Sporocytophaga myxococcoides: one gene and its partner. The protein of the gene in region 2 interacts with the protein of the main gene of each other region in a pairwise test. Links are inferred from orthologs where the notes say so. Each region holds a gene or a part of one and is shown on either strand. Other genes may lie near its edges.

Region 1 (7,264 bases), on a different replicon or contig from region 2:
CTTAAACTTAACCTGGGCCTTTCACCAATTTTTTCATATAAAAAGCCTTTGAGCTCAACGCAAACAATCCTTTCCGGAGGTGGAAGAATATTCGGTCAGTTCTATTTTCTTGAGAATGCATTTCTGCATGGAGAATTTCAGACACTTAATACTCAAACTTCATCTACCAATGCGGATGGTTCCAAAAACATCAATAGAGTGTGGACTGCAGGTCTTCCTGTAGGTGCAGGGTATGAATACAGAATAAGTGACAAAGCAAGATTTCAGGCATCTGTTCTTTACGATATTTTGCAGGATAAAAGTGCACCGAATAGAATGCCGGTTGTAAGAGGAGGAATTGTTTATGATTTATAAGAACCGTAAGCTCTTATGAATACTTCTTTCTATTCTCCGACTTGCCTGAATAAAAAGTTTGTCAGTAAAGCCGGAGAATAGTTAAAGAATTTATTTTTTTATAGCAAATTTACCTGTATATAAAACGTTTTCCCCTCTTCCTAATACAGTATATAAATACATTCCTGAATTAAGATCAGTTGTATCTAAGTCAATATTATCAGATGTTAAGCTAAGTTTTTTCACAACTCTTCCCGAAATATCTTTTACCATTATTGAAGAAGATTCTTCAGGCAGGTCAATAAACTTAACCTCATCTGTTGCAGGATTAGGATATGCCTTGCCAGTAAATAAACTGGATATAGGAGTGCTTACACTTGTGACAGTTGAATAAGAAAGATCATCAATAGTTAATGAAGTACCATCAGAGATCTGGCCCGCTTGAGCTGTTGAAAAGATAATGGAGAGTTTGTCTGGGATTATATTACCTTCGTAATCAAGGTTGATAGTAAATTTAGTATACTCTATTTTGGTTTCGTATATCTTTAATGTGCGACGAACAAGTATATCAAATACTTCCGCGGAAGGGTTCCATTTTGCTAAAACAACTTCAACCGTTGCAGTATCATAATTATCAGAATCTTGAGTAGCTCCTTGTGAAAATTTATAATATCCAGTAATAGCTGCAGGTATCTCATTTATTGATTGACCTGGCAGTTTGTAATCATTTCTGTCAAAACTACCTAGGAAAAGAGTTCCTACATTTGCATAGGTTGTAACGACACCTCCAGATTGTCTTTCTTCCAGAATATTTTTTAAAGTGACGGCATATGAACCAGAATATGAAGACTGGTCTTTTTTGACAGGCAGATCACTTGTTGAAACAGGAGTGAATTCGCTGGACCACCCGGAAGGCAATTCAACTCCGTTAGAATTTATTTCCCAGTTTTCAAATCCGCTGTTTTCAATTTGTGCAAAAGAAGGAACAACAGCGAAAAGCAGTAAAAATTTAATAACTATTTTTTTCATATAATCAGTTTAAAAATTGAAGAAACTAAAACCTTTGTATAATTAATTCTTAAGGCTTGATCAGATTCATGGATACATGATACGACTCTGTCTTTAAAAAACAGTCGCCCTTTGTTTCAGGACATTGCATTAAAAATCAATATGCTTGACTGTAATATATAAATTACAAATTCATTTATATATAGGACTTTATAAAAGGCTTATTTCAATTGACAAAGAACTGGATTTCCTACAAATTCAAGGTTTTGCTTTTATCTATGACCGGATCCCTTTAGATTGTTCACCGTTAACTTTTTTTCAATTCTCCGGCTGTCTTTGTCTGTAAGATTTCAGGAAACCGGAGAATAGAAGAAATGGTATGCTTATTTTTTGATATTAAGCTTGCCGGTATATAGAACATTCTCTTCACTGTCTAAAACAGTATATAAATACATTCCTGAATTGAGCTCGGAGGTTTCTAAATTGATATTATCTGATGTTAAGCTTAGTGTCTTTACCATTTTTCCGGAAAGATCTTTAACTACTATTAAACGAGACTCTGAGGGAAGATCTTTAAAGTTAACCTCAATAGTTGCTGGGTTGGGATAGGTTTTGCCAGAATACAAACGTGAAATCGGATGGCTTAAACCAGTTACAGTAGTGTAAGAAAGATCATCTATGGTAAATGTGGTTCCATTGAAGCCACTATGACTTTCAGGGCCTGTAGAAATCATAATAATAAGGGTATCAGGTATTGCACCATCGTCATAATTGAGATTTAATGTGAATTTAGTATACTCGGTTTTGGTTTCGAATATCTTTAATGAAGCAGTGACTAGTGAATCGGATACATTATGAGCTGGATTCCATTTGGATAAAGCCACATCAATTTTTGCTGTATCATAAATGTCAGAATCCAGAGGAGCGCCCTGATTAAATTTGTAATATCCAGAAATGGCAATAGGTCTTTCGTTTATGGCCTGACCAACCAGCTTATCAGTTTCAAAATTAAATTTTCCAAGCATGAGATACCCATAGATTCCAATAATCTCACTGTTGTTACCGTCTTCTTCAATTTCTACAATATTTTTCAAAGTGATAGCATAGGAACCGGTATAAGCATCAGGATCTTTTTCAAAAGGAGCCGGCAAGTCTTCCAGAACCCCGGGATAAAAGTCACAAGTCCACCCTGTTGGTTCTTCATTTCCATTTGAGTTGGTCTCCCAGTATTCAAAACCTCCGTTTTCAATTTGAGCATAAGACGGAATAGCTGCAAGAAGCATTAAAAATTTGATAACTGTTTTTTTCATATATAAATGGTTAAAAGTTTATAAGCAAAAATTACTGATTATCTGATACCTTCTGCAATTGAGGTATATTTTAAACAAAAATTTAGGTGCCGGTATGCTGGCTTAAAACAGGATAGTCAGTTTTTTTAAAAATCTTTACACTTTAGGATTTGCATATTTCAATTGACCAAGTGCTATTAAGTTTCAATTTTGCATTTGTCTTTGCTCCTGATTCATCTGTTAAACCTTTAATGACAGGAGTTTCTTTACTGGAAATCAAAGCCTTCAGGTGATTTTTATTTATTTCCTTTTGCATAAATAAAAGGGGTATTCGGAAATAACATCCGGACTTCCATTCGGCGCAACCATATGCAGCCTTACCTTCAAGGATAGTACCCTTTTTACATTTAGGGCAAATAAGCGTTTCTGCTTGTTTTTCCTCAATAACAGGATTGAAGTGATCGTCAAGTTTAATAGTTCCTTCAATTTCTTCTCCGCTTTCTTTTTTCAGGCCTTTAATGTTGGCAGTCTTACCGGATTTAATAAGTGACTGAAGTTGTTTGTCAGGAAGGGTTTTGCCAAATAGCTCGAATGGCACAAGAAAGCTGCAGCCATTTTTATATTCAGAACAACCAAATGCTTTTTTGCCTTTCATCATGAGTCCCTTTTTACATTTAGGGCAGCTAAGGTTTATATCTGTATCCTGACCAGTTTCAGTTTTTTTACTTTTGGTTTTCTGCTCTTTATTTTCTGATTTCTTTTTTTGTTCAGACTCAGCAGGCGTAACTTCTATGGCAATTCTTTTCGCATTGGAGTTTTTAACATGGTGAACAATTTGAGTTACCATGTGTTTCATTTCATTGAGAAAGACCCGGGCGTCAAAGGACCCTTTCTCTATATCACGAAGTTTCTTCTCCCACTTGCCGGTCAATTCGGCAGATTTCAGTAATTCGTAATCTATTGTTTGTATCAGCTGAATTCCCGTGATGGTGGGAATCAAATTTTTCTTTTCTTTCTTAATATAATTTCTCTTAAATAAAGTTTCAATGATATTGGCTCGTGTCGAAGGTCTTCCAATTCCATTTTCCTTCATTGCTTCTCTTAGTTCTTCATCAGCTACCTGTTTACCTGCTGTTTCCATTGCTCTGAGCAATGTTGCTTCCGTATAATGTTTTGGAGGTTTTGTCTGCTTCTCTGCGAGTGTTGGTTTGTGAGGGCCGGATTCTCCTTCTTTGAATTCAGGGAGTATCTGGTCGTCATCCTGCTCTGCGTCTTCTTCTTTTTTCTCTTCCTTGTATACTGCTCTCCAGCCTTCCTCCAGAATCTGTTTACCTGTCGCTTTGAATTCGGTATCTTTAACTTTACCGATAACTTCTGTTTTTGAAACCTGACAATCGGGATAAAAAGCAGCAATGAAACGTCTTGCTATAAGATCATAGACATTGCCTTCATATCCACCCAGGTTTCCGGCTTTAATATTGGTAGGAATAATTGCGTGGTGGTCCGTTACTTTTTTGTCATCGAACACGTTCTTTGACTTTTTGATAGCACTCCCCAGCAAAGGCTGAGTAAGCGCAGCATAACCAGTCATAGATGAAAGTATTCCTTTTATTTTCGGATAAATATCATCTGGAAGATACATGGTATCCACCCTTGGATAAGTGACCAGCTTTTTTTCATAAAGGCTCTGGACCGTATTAAGCGTGAGATCAGCAGAATATCCGAATTTTTTATTACACTCAACCTGCAAAGATGTGAGGTCAAACAGCTTAGGAGCACTTTCCTTACCTTTTTTCTTGGTAAAGGAAATAATTGTAAACAGCTCGTTCTGTATGTTCTGAAGAATCTTCTCTGCATCCTCTTTTACGTTAAACTTTCCATTTTTTGCCGAGAAGACAACATCCCGGTATATAGTTTTAAGCTCCCAATAAGTCTGAGGTTTAAAGTTCTCTATTTCAAGATATCTGTTAACAATCAGAGCCAGTGTTGGAGTTTGAACCCGTCCAATAGAGAGCAGTTGTTTGCCCTGAGCATATTTCAGAGTATATAGTCTCGTAGCATTGATTCCGAGCAGCCAGTCTCCAATAGCTCTTGAGCTCCCTGCCGCGTAAAGCAGATCATACTCTTTACTGTCTTTCAGATTCCTGAAACCTTCTTTCATAGCCTCTTCAGTCAGAGAGGAAATCCAGAGGCGCTTGACAGGTTTAGTACAGTTAGCTTTTGTAAGCACCCAACGCTGAATGAGTTCCCCTTCCTGACCAGCGTCACCACAGTTGATGACTTCAGTAGCTTCATTAACCAGTTTTGTTATGGTTTTAAGTTGTTTTTCCATTCCTGGGTTGTTAATACCCTTAATGCCAAACTTTGGAGGAAGAATAGGAAGGTGTTGAATGTTCCACCATTTTAACTGAGCATCATAGTCTTGCGGTTCTTTCAGTGTACAAAGATGGCCAATAGTCCAGGTTACCTGATAACCATTACCTTCAAAATAACCGTCTTTTCTGTTTTTGGCTCCCAGAAGTTCGGCAATTTCTCTCGCAACACTTGGTTTTTCGGCTATGCAGACTTTCAATTTCGCTAGTTTAAAATTTCAGGATTTTAAAGATACTAAAAAATTGAAAAGTGATTTCATTGAAAAAGCCAGAGTTATTAACAAGTTTTTCTGTCATGGAGATGAAGGTGCTGGATAACAATTGTTTGGTAAGTCTCTGAAGAACAGTCAGCCTTAGAATTATTCATTTTTATGAAGGAATGATTTGTGTACATAGAAAATTTTTAAAAGACAAAATTAGACCAAACCTCTAAGGAGAGAATAAAAGTTTTCTTTTCATTTAAGAATACGGGAAACCCTTTTGCTCAAGCTCGTCATGACTCAATCAAGGTCATAAACTATTTTAAACATAATCAAAATTGCCCGGTTTTTGAGTCGATATATCTTTTCAAATGGACAGATTGTTTTTGATTTAATGAATAAGGCAGGTGTAGAAATTCTTTATCTTAAAGATTATGCTCATTTTTTATTTCAGAACCACCTCACCGACCTTGCCAAGCAGGAATTGGTTATTAAGAGGGAGTTGGAACAGCCATTGCTGAAATGGTTGAACCATTTAACGGATGAAGAATTTTTAAAGATTATAGAAAAGCGTCTTACAGTATTCCTTAGGCATATGATGGAAGGTAGAGGAAACGAAGACATAGAAAGAGGGATATCTGATTGGAAGTCGGATCAGCTTCAGGAACTTTCCAGATTACAAGTAACTGCTATGGATATTGCTGTTGATTATGGCGCACGAAAAAAAGCCTTGTTGAAATTTCTCCCTTATTACACTCATGACCTTGATCTTGCCTTGAAAATTATTAATGAGATAGTTGACTTTTATACGGTACATGAAAAAAGGGCGATTGAGGCATATACTGATATTCAGAAAGAAGAATCCGAAAGAATTATCAAGTCGCAAAAAGAAACGGAGCAAAAACTCCTGGTTAAAGAAAAGCGGCTTGAAGAGTCACAAAGAATGGCCGAACTTGGTAATTGGGAGTTTGATCTTTCTACAGGTGTTTACTCTTGGTCTGATGAGCTTTTCAGAATGTTCGGGTTGTCTTATAAATCTTCGATGGGCTTAGATGATATCTTTCCGCTAATGACAAAAGAAGCTTCAGAGAGAATACAAGAAAACATTCATAATGCTCTGGAGTTTGGGACTTCTTATACTCATGAATATGAGATCATACGACCTGATGGGCAACATAGAATCGTAAGAACTTATGCTGTGCCGGAAAAAGATAAGGATGGCAAAGTAAAATTGTTAAAAGGAATTACACAGGATATCACTCACCTCAGAGAGACAGAGGGGCTATTAAGGCAAAGTCAGGAGCTGTTAGAACAGATAGCCAAATTAGCCCCAATAATTATACTTGTTATCAGAGTCGAAGATAATGAGCTTATTTATTATAATGAGAATATTTTTGAAAACCTTGCCATAAAAGAAGTTGATGTAAAGAAAAATGGTTATAACCATTTGTTGGAAATAATTCATCCTGATGATCTTAAAACTGTCATTAATAGGAGTAAAAGTTATAGATCTATTAAGGAGAATGAAGAAAGTATAATGGAGTTCAGGATAAAGGATAAGGCCGGAAACTGGAGATGGTATTATTCCAGGTCTATTGTTTTTAAAAGGAATGGGAATGGCGAGGTTACACAAATTTTATTTACTGCTTCAGACATTAATGATCTTAAAAGCGCAGAAGAGACTCTAAAGCAGAATGCTAATTTCATTCAAAAGGTCGCTGAAACTATTCCCAACATTCTTTATATATATGACATCAGGGAGCAAAAAAATGTCTATGCAAACCGTACAGTGGGTGACGTATTGGGCTATTCTCCGGAGGGGTTGAAGGACCTTGGCACCAATGTGTTGACCACTTTTCTGCATCCTGATGATTTGCCGAAGATAACCAGGTATTTCAATGATTTTGTGAATGCGAAAGAAGGTGAGATAAGAAAACTTGTCTATAGAATGAAGGACGCAAGAGGGAAATGGAGCTGGTTCATCAGTATGGATACAATTTTTGCAAGGGATGAAAAAGGGATGCCCTTTCAGATTTTAGGGGTTACTCAAGATATTACAGAT
Region 2 (7,183 bases):
CACCTCTGGATACATAGATCCTGCACCTATCAATCCAAGACCACCTGCATTACTTACCGCGGAAGCAAGCTTCCAGCCACTGCACCAAACCATTCCTGCTTGTATTATCGGATATTCAATTTCGAATAATTGATTGACTCTATTCATTGGTAAGAAATTATTTGATTGGAAAAATACAATATATTTTCTATTCTAATATTTTAATTTTTGGTTTTATGTATGGTGTTGATTTTAAGCGTTTTCGATGATTAATAAATTAGTCGATATATAGATAAAATTTTTAAATGCCTTTTGTTTGCAAGCATGAAAAAAATTGTTAAGGTTATCAACACTGGTTGTTGCCGGATGAAAGGTTAAAAGTTGCTGATATTCAGTTACGTTCGATGTTGTTTTTTGGGTGTGTGGATAAAAGAATAACTTTGTGGAAAAACTTAGCTCAAAAAATTGAAAAAATATAAGATTTATAATTATATAATATGTTGCTTTTCAGCTGCTAAATGAGTCCTGCAAATTTTCTAAAACTTGGTAAAAGTCATTTTTCCGCTTGTAAAATTTTTTATTGCCATGTTGAAATTGTCCAATTTTTGGCAAGGAATAAAAATTTTGCAGGATTTCAATAAGACGTATCATTTGGAGACCAGACGCTCAATTTTATTTTTTAGAAGTGTGCCAAATAGCTTTAACAATTTATTTTGATTTGAGGTTGTACTCTAAAGTAGTTTTAGTTATGTGGAATCTCTTTAAATATTTTCAACAACAAAAGCTGAGAAAGTATTATACAAAACTCAGACTTGATGCGCTTGAAGCCCAGAAAAATGGAGATATAAAAAGATCGCTGGCATTAAATGCCATGGCTGACAAGCTTATGAGCAATGTAATTTACAGTTAGAGGTTCAAGTTCTTTAAAATATCCTCTACAAATTCACGGGAGTTGGATAATCTGGGCACTTTATTCTGACCGCCCAGTTTACCTCTCTGTTTCATCCACTTATAAAAAGTCCCTTGGGGTACTGAATGAATAATCGGTTCCTGAAGTGCTATATCCTTGTATCGTTTTGCCTCGTAGTCGGAATTTACAACTTTAAGCTCTTCATCTAATATTTGGGAAAACTGGTGTAAATCCTTTGGTGACTGAGAAAATTCAATAACCCATTCATGTCGACCATTTTTGTTACCTTCAAAAAATACCGGAGCTGCAGTGAAATTGCTCACAATTGAGCTGGTTTTCATGCCTGCTTTGGAAACTGCTGTTTCTGCATTCTCAACCATTAGTTCTTCTCCAAAAGCATTGATGAAATGTTTGGTTCTCCCTGTGATTTTTATCCTATAAGGAGCAAGGGAAGTAAATTTTACAGTGTCACCAATTTTATATCTCCACAAACCTGCATTGGTAGAAATTACCATGGCATAGCTCTTATTCAGCTCAACCTCATGTAAGGAATAGCTTTTAGGAAATTCATCGTCCTGGTGGTCAATGTCTATAAATTCATAGTAAATTCCATAATCCAGCATTAGCAGCAATTCATCAGATCCTTTCTGATCCTGTATTCCAAAGAATCCTTCCGATGCGGTGTAGGTTTCCATGTAGTCTACATGAGAAGCAGGGAAGAAGTTTTTGAATATTTCTCTATATGGAGAGAAAGCTACAGCGCCATGATAGAAAACTTCAAAATTCGGCCATATCTCAAGCATGTTCTTTTTGCCGGTAAGCTCAAGTATCCTGTTTAGAAGCACAATTGTCCATGTCGGTACCCCACTGATACAAGTCACATTTTCGTTTAGAGTTGCTTTGGCCATTTTCTCAATTTTCTGTTCCCATTCGTCCATCAGGGCAATATTGAGATCAGGCGTTCTTGAATATTGGGCCCACATAGGAAGATTGGCCATGATAACAGCAGAAACATCACCATAAAATGAGTCCTTCCACTTGGGATTTTTATAATAAGAACCTCCTATAGCAAGATTTTTTCCATTAAATAGTCTGCTGGCAGGGTTATTACTAAAAAAAAGGCAGAGTAGGTCTTTCCCGCCTTTATAGTGACAATTGTACAATGCTTCTTTGGAAACAGGTATAAATTTACTTTTGGCATTGGTCGTCCCGGATGATTTTGAGAACCAGGAGATTTTAGTTGGCCAAAGAATATTCTGTTCACCCTGCATCATGCGGTCTATGTAGGGAAACAAAGATTCATAAGGTGATACAGGTACAGTATTTTTAAATTTTTCAATAGACTGAATGGAGCTATAACCAAACTTTTTCCCCCATTCAGTATTTTTTCCTTTTCGGATAAGGTCAAAAAATAACTGCTCCTGAATCTCATGAGGATTTTTCATAAAGCGCTCAATATGGCCAATACGCCTCTTGAGAATATTCTTCATTATAAGATTCAGAATCATTCTTTAAATCTTTCTTTTCAATTCGAAATGTTTTCCAAGATAAACTCTTCTAACTTGCTCATCGGCAGCAAGTTCTTCCGCAGTGCCTGATTTCAGAATCTTTCCTTCAAATAAAAGATAAGCTCTGTCTGTAATGGAAAGTGTTTCGTTTACATTGTGATCAGTAATAAGTATACCGATATTTTTATTCTTAAGTTTAGCAACTATTGATTGTATCTCTTCAACTGCAATAGGGTCTACTCCTGCAAATGGCTCATCCAGTAGCACAAACTTCGGATCTACGGCCAGTGCGCGGGCTATTTCTGTTCTTCTTCTTTCTCCTCCCGAAAGAACCATACCTATATTTTTTCTCACATGGTTCAGGCTGAATTCGTCCAGAAGTTCCTGAAGTTTATTCTTTTGTTCGGTTTTGGAAAGTTTAGTCATTTCCAGAACTGCCATGATATTTTCCTCCACTGTAAGTGTTCTGAAAACTGAGGCTTCCTGGGCAAGATAGCCTACACCTCTCTTTGCTCTTTGGTACATTGGAAGTTTGGTTATTTCCTCATCTTCCAGAAAAATTTTACCTTCATTAGGCTTTATTAGGCCTACTATCATGTAAAATGAAGTGGTTTTTCCAGCTCCGTTAGGTCCCAGCAGTCCCACAATTTCTCCTTGATTAACTTCTACCGAAACGTTGTTAACTACTGTCCTGGCTTTATATCTTTTAATTAAATGTTCAGCTCTGAGTATCATCTCTGATTATATAACAAAATAAAAGTAAGACCCTCTTTTAATTAGTGACAAATTTTATATCCTTTATGAATAATTGCAAAGATTTTTTACCATTAAATTCATTTTCGTAAATATGGTAACAAATATTAAAAGGTTCTCCCTTCGAAATTCTTTTAAACGGTTCCACCATGTTAAAACCAATTGCTTCAATTGCATTAAAACCGTCTTGGGAAATTCTCAGTTTAAGGTGCTGATCTTTCAGCAATCTTGCTGAGCCATCGTCTCTGACATTTTCCGAAATAAAGACAGGATCCATGTTCCCTGGTCCGAATGGTGCTAATTGTTTCAGAATATTGTAAAACTTCTGATTAATCTGAGATAACTCTATTTTTAGATCGACATCCAGTTTGGGTATTAAATCTTCCTGACGTATATCGCAGGAAACAACCTGTTCAAATCTTTCCTGAAACGCTTTGATATTCTCAAGCTTCATTGTAAGTCCGGCGGCATAAGTGTGTCCTCCAAACTGTTCAAGTAGATCAGAGCATTTAGCGATTGCTTCATAGACATCAAATCCGTCTACTGATCTTGCAGATCCTGTAGCCATACCATTGTTCTCTGTAAGAATAATGGTTGGCCTGTAAAACTTCTCAATGCATCTGGACGCCACTATACCTATAACACCTTTATGCCAGTCATTTTTGAAAAGGACAGTTGATTTTGAATCCAATGCCACTTCTTCCTGAATCATTCTAATCGCCTCATCAGTGATATTCAGGTCAAAATCCTTCCTTACTTTGTTCTTTTCATTAATCTTTTCTGCCAGGAGATCTGCTTCATCCTGGTCCTTGGCAATAAGTAAGTGAACTGCATGTTTGGCATGTGCAATTCTTCCTGCTGCATTTATTCTCGGTCCAAGTCCGAAGACGATATTGTTGATTGTAAGTTCTTTTGATACGCCGGAAATATCTATGAGCGCTTTCATCCCTGGACGTGGAGACTCGTTCAATACCTTTAAACCATGGTAGGTTAATATCCTGTTTTCACCAGTAATAGGTACTATGTCGGAAGCAATACTTACTGCAAGTAGGTCAAGAAAACTAAAGAGCAGTTCTTCTTCCAGCCCTAAGTCTATACATAGCGCCTGCATTAACTTAAAGCCAACACCGCAGCCAGATAGTTCCTTATAAGGATAATTACAGTCAGCTCTTTTCGGGTCCAGGACAGCACAGGCCATGGGAAGCATATCACCGGGCTTGTGATGGTCGCACACTATAAAATCTATTCCCAACTCTGCAGCATATGATATTTCATTTAATGATTTAATGCCACAGTCGAGACTGATAATGAGGGAAAAGCCATTCTCAAGGGCCCAGTCTATACCGGTTTTTGAAATGCCATACCCTTCTTTGTATCTGTCAGGAATATAAAATTCAAGGTTTTCATAGTAGTTGCTGAGAAAGCCATAGACAAGAGTTACAGAGGTAGTGCCATCGACATCATAATCACCGTAAATAAGGATTTTTTCTTCATTATCCATGGCTTCGCAAAGCCTTGACACTGCTTTGTCCATATCTTCCATAAGATATGGATCATGGAGATTTTCCAGAGAAGGTCTGAAGAAATCCCTGGCTTCTTCAAATGTATTAATTCCTCTTTGAATGAGCAGAGAAGCAAGGGAAGCGTTGATATTAATCGCCTGTGATAATGACTCAATGTTTTGAGCCGAGGGAACATGTTTAAATACCCAACGCTTTTCCATAAAGCATACAAATTATAAAAAAATAGCGACTTTTTTATAAAAAATGGATGATATGGGCAAATATTCCGGGTTTATTACCTGAAAGGCATTAATTAATCACCTTCTTCCAGCAAATCAGGAGTCTCAAGGTATTTAATATCTCCGACTGCTTTACCTGCTATTCCCTTAATGGAGCCGTACATATCTACTGTATTATGAAGGACTTTTTCCAGTTGTTTTTCCCTTTCTTTCCAAAGTTTTTGAGTAACGAGTTTTTCTTTTGCAAGAGCTTCCTGCATGGAAGAAAAGCCTTCAACAATTGCTTCCATCTGCTGACGGAATTCATTTCCGGTGAGATAATCGTAAAGCATTTGCATTTTATCTCCCTTATTTTCCTGTGACAATTTTACTTCTGTCAATTTGATAAGGGTATCTCTGAGAATCATCGCAACTCCTTTCACTTCATTGAAAGAGCAAACCCAGACGCCGTCCCGCAGGCCAAACTTTTCCATATCCTTGGGCATAGTTTCTGTTACAAGGACAGCCAGATCCGCTTTTTGTCCGCGAAGGTCTCCTTTCAGTTTTTCAATCCAGCCATCGCTGAAAGCCTTTGTCCGCTTACTTTCATAGATAATTTTTCCGCAATCTTTTCCTGAAGAGTTTCTTACTGTTTGAATTACGTCAGCTCCTCTTACCCCTTTTCCAACTTCTTCTACTAGGTCAAATGGAAAAACCTCCCTGAGCATTCCTTCAAGGACTACTTCCTGTGCTTCACCTTGCAATTGCATAGAGCCTTGTTCTGCCTTTCTTTTCATCTCATCAATCTGCTTTCTCAAAGAATCCAGTTGCATATCTTTTTCTTTGATCTTCAGTTGATTGTTTTCATCCATCCTTTTGCGGATGTCCTCTTCCATATCCTTGGCCTTATTGAGAAATCTTTTTTCCATTTCCAGCTCAAGTTCTTCCTTTTGATCGTTCAGCTCCTTTTCTTTTTTTAGCAGCTCAAGTTCTTTGGTTTTCAGTTCGCGGTTTTCTTTCTTCCGCTCTTCAACTTCCTCTTGTAAATTCTTGAGCTGAAGTTCGAAGTCTTCTTTTACTTTACCTTTGAGCTGATCCTCCAATTCTTTGGTTTTGCTCAAAAGCTTTTTCTCCAACTCCAGTTCAAGCTCATCGCTTTTCTCTTTCAGTTCTTTTTCTTTTTTCAAAAGATCGAGTTCCTTAGTTTTCAACTCACGGTTTTCTTTTTTGCGTTCCTCGATTTCTTCCTGCATCGTTTTAAGTTGCATTTCAAAATCCTCTTTCACCTTTCCTTTGAGCTGTTCTTCTATTTTCTGTTTCTCCAGAATCAGTGTTTTTTTCAGCTGAGCCTCCTGATCTTCCCGTTCCTTGAGCAGCTTGGCCTGATAAGCACGAAGTTTATTCTCTTTTTCGGCAAGTTCCGCTTCTTTTTGTTTCTGGATTTTTTCAAAATCCTGTTTTAGTTTTTCCTCTATATGACTGGCAAGCGCCTCCTCTACATTGAAATGATGGGCGCATTTAGGGCAGGTAATTTTATTTTCCACTAGAAAATTCTTGAAGTATTTTTAAAGATAATAAATATGTAGCGGAAGGCGAAAAGGGTAGTTAAAGTTTTAAATAGATATATAAAGACAAGGTCTTAAATATCAATAGGTTTGCGGGATGTAGGTTGATTGGTGCTTTTAAAAATTCACCGAAAAATCATGGTAATAAAGGAGTTAAAAAAAGATTTTTGCCGGGCGTTATGAAGGGCGTCTGCTTTACAAATTTCGATAAAAAAAGCTGATTCGAAAGAATCAGCCTTACTTCAATAATTAATTACATACTAAATGAATTTTATAACACACCTTCAAGCACATCTTTAATTGGTACTCTTTCGCCATTTTTATAAGCGACGATCCAGGCATCTTTCACACCCATATCCCTTAGTGCCTTTTTAAATGTGTTAGCTTCCCAATAATCAGCAAAGTTGCCTAGTGTATATTTTTTTATTCCGTCTTTATCTACTTCGCCACTGAAGTTCGGATTGTTGTCAAAATATTTTGACAGATCTTTGTTTCTGAAAGAGCCTACCTGCACTTTAAAAACGACACCAGGTACGGTTTTGGATTTTGCACTTCCAGCTCCTCCTCCTGATTGAAGACTTTTTTTAAGCTGCTCTATTTCTTTATTTTTGGCGTCCACTTCAGATTTCAAACTGGCAGTTTGAGAGACTTGGGCTGATAAAGCATCTTTTTCTTCAACAAGCTTTTTGTACTCCATTGGAGTAAGAGATTTCAGTTTTTTAGCCCATTCTTTTTCAGTTTCTTTATC

The links.
Region 1: the proteins of recJ (region 2) and MYP_RS08330 interact in binary tests that used the Escherichia coli proteins (3 or more experiments, as listed by UniProt). The link is inferred for Sporocytophaga myxococcoides from one-to-one orthologs.

Annotation. Positions count from the first base shown.
Region 1 is NZ_BBLT01000003.1:102,033-109,296, forward strand. What follows is about bases 2,499-5,507. They hold MYP_RS08330 (type IA DNA topoisomerase), read right to left. Parts: upstream 5,203-5,507; coding sequence 2,794-5,202; downstream 2,499-2,793. Other genes in these bases: MYP_RS08325 (T9SS type A sorting domain-containing protein), read right to left, coding at 2,499-2,651. Outside these bases: MYP_RS08315 (hypothetical protein), read left to right, coding at 1-354; MYP_RS08320 (T9SS type A sorting domain-containing protein), read right to left, coding at 445-1,362; more of MYP_RS08325, read right to left, coding at 1,725-2,498; MYP_RS24865 (PAS domain-containing sensor histidine kinase), read left to right, coding at 5,597-7,264.
Region 2 is NZ_BBLT01000011.1:146,474-153,656, forward strand. What follows is about bases 2,522-5,449. They hold recJ (single-stranded-DNA-specific exonuclease RecJ), read right to left. Parts: upstream 4,874-5,449; coding sequence 3,170-4,873; downstream 2,522-3,169. Other genes in these bases: lptB (LPS export ABC transporter ATP-binding protein), read right to left, coding at 2,522-3,132; MYP_RS21355 (DUF2130 domain-containing protein), read right to left, coding at 4,966-5,449. Also shown: MYP_RS21335 (NAD(P)H-dependent flavin oxidoreductase), read right to left, coding at 1-147; MYP_RS26235 (DUF6435 family protein), read left to right, coding at 728-889; MYP_RS21340 (GH3 auxin-responsive promoter family protein), read right to left, coding at 886-2,397; more of lptB, read right to left, coding at 2,401-2,521; more of MYP_RS21355, read right to left, coding at 5,450-6,414; MYP_RS21360 (SPOR domain-containing protein), read right to left, coding at 6,707-7,183. UniProt on the Escherichia coli protein: Single-stranded-DNA-specific exonuclease.